2 regions of the Acidovorax sp. SDU_ACID1 genome follow, and region 2 is predicted to be linked to the other one. Evidence: riboswitches for the same ligand, from Rfam matches in the RefSeq annotation. Region 2 holds a riboswitch; the other holds the start of a gene.
The links. Region 2 has a riboswitch for glycine ahead of gcvT (glycine cleavage system aminomethyltransferase GcvT). Riboswitches for the same ligand answer to the same signal wherever they lie in the genome.
Positions count from the first base shown of each region.

Region 1: it holds a riboswitch for glycine, as region 2 does, so the genes downstream of both, AAG689_RS24385 (D-amino acid dehydrogenase) here and gcvT (glycine cleavage system aminomethyltransferase GcvT) in region 2, are expected to answer to the same signal.

Region 1 covers NZ_CP152342.1:5,023,256-5,026,652, reverse strand. Annotated here, with positions in the region: gene AAG689_RS24400 (MFS transporter) at 1-45, opposite strand, end outside; gene AAG689_RS24395 (helix-turn-helix domain-containing protein) at 168-920, shown strand; gene AAG689_RS24390 (hypothetical protein) at 1,111-1,515, shown strand; glycine riboswitch at 1,639-1,749, shown strand; gene AAG689_RS24385 (D-amino acid dehydrogenase) at 1,839-3,149, shown strand; gene AAG689_RS24380 (FIST N-terminal domain-containing protein) at 3,225-3,397, opposite strand, start outside.
Region 2 covers NZ_CP152342.1:2,203,398-2,206,794, reverse strand. Annotated here, with positions in the region: gene gcvH (glycine cleavage system protein GcvH) at 18-392, opposite strand; gene gcvT (glycine cleavage system aminomethyltransferase GcvT) at 478-1,617, opposite strand; glycine riboswitch at 1,642-1,758, opposite strand; glycine riboswitch at 1,774-1,863, opposite strand; gene AAG689_RS10760 (TRAP transporter large permease) at 1,874-3,151, opposite strand; partial or broken gene AAG689_RS10755 (TRAP transporter small permease) at 3,148-3,397, opposite strand, start outside.

The sequences.
Region 1 (3,397 bases), 2.3 Mb from region 2:
GCGCTGGCGCAGCAGGGCGAATTGGTTGGGGTGTGGCTCACTCATACGCGGGCTGAAGGGTGGAGAGGTGCCGCGCATTGTGCGCACAAACCCGCAAGCGGGCGGCGGTGCCACGCGACGTGTGGCGCAGGCACACTGGCGGTATCGCCAACAGATACTCTGCCGCCATGAGCACCACCGCCGACCTCGTCACCGCGCTGAAAAAGGAACTGAAGGCCGCCCAGATGACCTATGCCGACCTGGCGCAGGCCATCGGCATGGCCGAGTCGAGCGTCAAGCGCATGCTGGCCAGGGGCGACATGCCGCTGTCGCGCATCGACGCCATCTGCCGCGCGCTGCGGCTGGACTTCGCCGACCTGGCCCGCCGCGTGGCCGACAGCCAGCCGCTCGTTACCGAGCTGACGCTGGAGCAGGAAAAAGCCGTGGTGGCCGACAAGAAGCTGCTGCTGATGGCGATCTGCGTGCTGAGCCAGTGGACGCTGGAGCAGGTCGTGGCCGCCTACCGGCTGAGCGAGGCCGAGGGCATCCGCTACCTGGTGCAGCTCGACCGCATCGGCATCATCGAACTCAAGCCCCTCAACCGCTACCGCCTCAAGCTGGCCAAGACCTTCCGCTGGCGCCCGCACGGGCCGGTGATGCACTACTTCCGCGACCACGCGCTGCTGGACTATTTCTCAGGCGGCTTCGACGGCGCGGGCGAAGGCGTGCTGCTGGTGCACGGCTCCATCAGCCGCGCGCTCGCCCCTGCCTTCATCGAGCGCATGCAGCGCGTGGCGCAGGACTTCGCGCAGCAGCACCTGGCCGACCAACGCCTGCCCGAGGCCCAGCGCGAGGGCTACACGCTGCTGCTGGCCATGCGCAGCTGGGAGTTCGAAGCCTTCGGCGCCATGCGCCGCGCGGCGCCCGGCACCCACTCCTGAATCGATAGCTACTGGCGCTTTACGGGTAAGCGCTGGAGCCGTTTTCGGCTTGAATTCCCGCCGCCGACACACCTGTTCACAACACTTTGCCAAACGGCCACCAATGCCCTCCAAGCGTTGACCAGCGCACCCCACCATGGGCACCAGACGACACGGCTCCCGCCATATCGCCACCCACCAGGAGAACACCATGGCCCGCACCCTCTTCACCGCCGCCAGCCTGGCCGCACTAACGCTCGCGGCCGCGGGCGCCGCCCATGCCGCCACGAACGCGACCGTCGTGATCCAGTCCGGCATGCCCCATTACCAGGTGCAGTCCACCTACCCGCTGCCTCCGCCTCCGCCGCGCTACGAGCGCGTGCCCCCGCCGCGCCGCGGCATGGTGTGGTCGCAAGGCCACTGGGAATGGCACGGCAACCGCCATGTGTGGGTGCCCGGCCAATGGGTGCGCGTGCGCCAGGGCTACCACTACCGCCAGCCGCACTGGGAGCAGCGCGGCAACCAGTGGCACTACGCGCGCGGCGGCTGGGACCGCGACGGCGACGGCGTGCCCAACCGCTACGACCGCCGGCCGGACAACCCCTACCGCCGCTGACGGCCCCGTTCCCGCGGCGCGCTTTCGCTGGTACGATGCGCGCCGCAGGAGAGCGAACGGCAGCGCGCCGTTCCACCGAAGGCGCAAACTCCCATACACGCTCAGGTTCCGTACTGCACACCAACACAGCCGTCTGGAGAGCCGCCCTGCCATGCAGGGCGCACCGAAGGAGCAAGCACCGCGCGAGGACCGCGCGGCGTGAATCTCTCAGGTACCGAGGACAGGGGGAGCGGCAGCCAGACACTGGCGCCCGCTCGCTCCCAAAAGAGTAGCTGCTCGCGCGCGCCCGGTCTGCGCAAACCTTGAAAAAGGCTTGTAAAACCATGCGCGTGATCGTTCTCGGCGCCGGCGTCGTCGGCACCACTTCCGCCTATTTCCTCCAGCAACTCGGCCACGAGGTGACCGTCATCGACCGCCAGGCCGCGCCCGGTGCAGAGACCAGTTTCGCCAACGGCGGCCAGATCTCGGTGAGCCATGCCGAGCCCTGGGCCAATCCCGGCGCGCCGCTCAAGGTGCTGCAGTGGCTGGGCAAGGAGGATGCACCGCTGCTTTTTCGCCTGCGCGCCGACATGCGCCAATGGCTCTGGGGCCTGCAGTTCCTGCGCGAATGCACGCCCGCGCGCACACGCCACAACATCGAGCAGATCGTCAGCCTGGGCAGCTACAGCCGCAGCACGCTGCAGCAGCTGCGCGAGGACACGGGCCTGCAGTACGACCAGCGCACGCAGGGCATCCTGCACTTCTACACCAGCGCCAAGGAGTTCGACGCAGCCCTGGCTCCCGCAGAGCAGATGCGCGCGCTGGGCTGCCACCGCCGCGTGGTGAGCGCCGACGAGGCGGTGCGCCTCGAACCCGCGCTCGCGCACATCCGCCCGCTGCTGGCCGGCGCCACCTACACGGCCGAGGACGAGTCGGGCGACGCCAACCTTTTCACGCGCGAACTGGCCCGCGTGGCGCGGGCGGCGGGCGTGCAGTTCCGCCTGGGCTGCCACATCACCGCGCTGCACCAGGCGGGTGGCGCCATCGACCACGTGGAGATCACCGACGAGAACGGCCGCTACGAGCGCGTGCAGGGCGACGCCTACGTGCTCGCGCTGGGCTCGTTCAGCCCGCTGCTGGCGCAGCCGCTGGGCCTGCGCCTGCCCATCTACCCGGCCAAGGGCTATTCGGTGACGCTGCCTGTGCGCGATGCGGCCGCGGCCTATGAGGTGAGCCTGACGGACGACGAATACAAGCTGGTCTTCTCGCGCTACACCAGCGCACAGGGCGACCGCCTGCGCATCGCAGGCACGGCCGAACTGAACGGCTACGAACGCGCGCTGAACACCGTGCGCTGCGAGGCCATCGTGCACCGCGTCGAGCAGCTCTTTCCCGGCGCGGGCGATGCGAGCCAGGCCCAGTTCTGGAGCGGCCTGCGCCCGGCCACGCCGAGCAACGTGCCGCTGATCGGCAGGACGAAGTACGGCAACCTGTTCCTCAACACCGGCCACGGCACGCTGGGCTGGACGCATGCCTGCGGCTCGGGCAAGTCGCTCGCGCGCATCGTGAGCGGGCTGGTGCCGGAGCTGGACTTCGCCTTCTGCGGCATGCCCCGGTCCGCAGCCGCCACGCGGCCAGCGGCGCTGACCACCTGACTGCCAGGCAATGCTGCTTTTTTGATAGCTGGCAGCGCTTTACCAGCAAGCGCCAGAGGCCAAAAAGGCTTGAAACTAAGCGGTAGCGCCCGTGAACACGGTGAGCACCCCCGTGTAGCCGTACAGGCGGTGCGCGGCGATCTCGCCGCCTGCGAAGAAGCCGGTAAGCGGCACGTCGCCCAGCGCGTGGCGCACGATCTGCAGCTCGGCGCCCGGGCCGCCGAAATGCGGTCCGCCCCGGCCCGAGC
Region 2 (3,397 bases):
TTTTTGAAGTGGCGGGCTCAGGCGCTGGCGGCGAAGGCGGTGTAGGCCGTTTCGTCCATCAGGCCGGCGAGTTGGCCGGCGTCGGCCAGCTTCACCTTGAAGAACCAGCCTGCGCCCAGCGGGTCGCTGTTGGCCAGCGACGGATCGGCGCGCAGGGCCTCGTTGACTTCGACGATCTCGCCGGCCACGGGCATGTATACGTCGGCTGCGGCCTTCACCGACTCGACCACGCCGGCCACGTCGCCCTGCGCGAAGGTGGTGCCCACGGCGGGCAGGTCCACGAACACCACGTCGCCCAGCGCATCCTGCGCGTGGACGGTGATGCCGACGACGGCCGCTGCCGGGTCGGCGGCGTTGATCCATTCATGGTCCTTGGAAAACTGGATGCTCATGGGGGCTCCGTAAGAAAGTGGGAAGAAAAAGAGGGATTCGAGAAAGGCCAGCGCGCACTTTAGCCGCGCTTGCCGGCCGCGTTTGTCAGCCGCGGTAGTAGCGCGTCGGCACGAAGGGGGTGGCCGCCACCTCCATCGGCACGGCCTTGCCGCGCACGATGGCGTTCACGCGCGTGCCCACGGCCGCGAAGGCGGGCGCCACGTAGGCCAGGGCGATGGGCTTGTCGGCCGTGGGGCCCAGCAGGCCGCTGGTTACCTCGCCGATGCGCTGGCCGTCCTCGCTTTGCAGCTCGGTGTGCTCGCGCACGGGCACGCGCTCCAGCGCGATGAGGCCCACGCGCTTCCTCGCGAGGCTGGCGGGGGTGTCGATCTGCGCCAGCACCTTGTCCGCGCCGGGAAAGCCGCCCGCGCGCGCGCCGCCCGTGCGGCGCACCTTCTGGATGGCCCAGTTCAGCGCGGCCTCCGGCGGGGTGGTGGTGGTGTCGATGTCGTTGCCGTACAGGCACAGCCCGGCCTCCAGGCGCAGCGAGTTGCGCGCGCCCAGGCCGATGGGCTTGACTTCGGGCTGGGCGAGCAGCGCGCGCGCCAGGGCCTCGGCCTGGGCTGCGGGCACGGAGATCTCGAAGCCGTCCTCGCCCGTGTAGCCGCTGCGCGTGACGAAGCAGGGCGCGCCGGCGATGGTGAAGTGGCCGCCGGTCATGAACACCAGCTGCTCCACGCCGGGCGCAAGCCGCGCCAGCGCCGTGGCGGCCTGCGGGCCCTGCAGTGCGAGCAGGGCCTGGTTGGGCAGCGGTCGCACTTCGCAGCGCTGGCCGATGCGCGCCTGGATGTGGGCGATGTCGCCGCCCTTGCACGCGCCGTTGACGATCACGAACAGCGTGTCGTTGCCCTGGTTGAAGAACATCAGGTCGTCGATGATGCCGCCCTCGTCGTTCAGCAGCAGCCCGTAGCGCTGCTTGCCCACGGGCAGATCGACCACGTCCACGGGCATCAGCGTCTCGAACGCGGCCGCGGCATCGGGGCCGACCAAATGGAGCTGGCCCATGTGCGACACGTCGAACAGGCCCGCCGCCGTGCGCGTGTGGTGGTGCTCGGCCATCAGACCGGAGGGGTACTGCACGGGCATGGAATAGCCCGCGAAGGGCACCATGCGGGCGCCCAGTTCGATGTGCAGGGCGTTGAGGGGGTGGTGAGCAGGTCGGACATGGCAGTGGCGAAGGCAAATGGTGGAGCGATCTCTCGATCGCCGATTTGCCCCGCTGTCCGCTTTACCTGAGAGATTCACCCCGCCTGCATGGCATGTCGCGGGGCTTGCTCCTTCGGTGGGCCGCATGCTGCGCTGCGGCCTCTCTCCAGCAAGGGAAACGCCCGCATCCCTGCGGGCGTGTCGCCAGTCCTTTTGCCTGAGCGTTCGGCTGCTGCCTGCGCCTTCGGCGGCTTCCCTGGAGAAGCTCTCTCCTGGCGGGATGTGATTCTAGCCGCTAGCGCGCGTACACCAGGTCGCGCAGGAACAGCGAGATCGACGGCACGTAGGTGATGACCATCAGGCACGCCAGGATCACGCCCACGAAGGGCAGCAGGTGGCTGATGATGCGGTCCAGCGAGATGCGTGCCACCGTGCAGGCCGCGAACAGGTTCACGCCGAAGGGCGGGGTGATCATGCCCAAGGCCAAGTTCACCACCATGATCAGGCCGAAGTGCACCGGGTCGATGCCGAAGTGCATCGCCACCGGCGCCAGGATGGGCGCGAGCACGATGATGGCGGCGCTGGTCTCGATGAACATGCCGATCACGAACAGCGCCGCGTTCACGCCCAGCAGGAACAGGGCGGGGCTTTGCAGCACCTCCTGCAGCCAGCGGCCGATGGCGTCGGGCACGCCCGCGCGCGTGATGAGGAAGGCGAACAGCCCGGCGTTGGCGATGATGAACATGATCACCGCCGACGAGATGGCCGACTTGCGCAGGATGGCGTAGAGGTCCTTCACCCCGATTTCGCGGTAGATCAGCATGCCGACCACCAGCGCATAGAACACGGCCACGGCCGATGCCTCGGTGGGCGTGAACACGCCGCCGTAGATGCCGCCCAGAATGATGACGGGCATCAGCAGCGCCCAGCCGGCCTGCAGCAGGGCCTTGCCGAAGGGCATGCGGCCGTCGCCGTCATGCTTGCCCCAGCCCTTCCACTTGCAATACACCCACACGAACAGCATGAGCGCGCCGCTGATCAGGATGCCGGGGCCGAAGCCGGCGATGAACAGCTCGCCGATCGACACCTCGGCGCTCACGCCGTAGAGGATCATGGGGATGGACGGCGGGATGATCACGCCCAGCTCGGCGCTGGTGGCCTGCAGCGCGGCGGCGTAGCTCGTGGGATAGCCGTGCTTGATGAGCGCGGGAATCAGGATGGCGCCGATGGCGAATGTGGTCGCCACCGACGAGCCCGACACGGCCGCGAAGATCATGCAGGTGAGCACGCAGGTCATGGGCAGGCCGCCCTGCACGCCGCCGACGATGCTCTTGGCGAACTCCACGAGCCGGCGCGAGATGCCGCCGGTCTCCATGAGGTTGCCCGCCAGGATGAAGAAGGGGATGGCCGCCAGCGGGAACTTGTTGATCGAGGTGAACATTTCCTTCACCGCGATCAGCATGTTGGCATTGGCCGCCTGGATGCCCAGGATGGACGCGAGGCCGATGGACACGGCCACGGAAATGGTGAGCGCGAAGCACAGCACCATGGTCGAAATCATCACGGCGGTCATTGCGCGGTCTCCAGTTCTTCACGGCGCGGGTCGAGCAGGTTGCCCACGATGCCGGGAATGCAGAACAGCCCCCCACCGGAATGGCGAGATACGCCCAGAACATGGACACCGACTCCAGCCCGGCCATGGTCTGCACGCCGCCGCGCTGGGCGTAGTCCCAACCCCACCAGATCAGCACGCCGATGAGGGCGAGCGCAGCCAGGCACACCACCCAGTCGAGCGCGCGGCGGATGGCGGGCGGGCTCC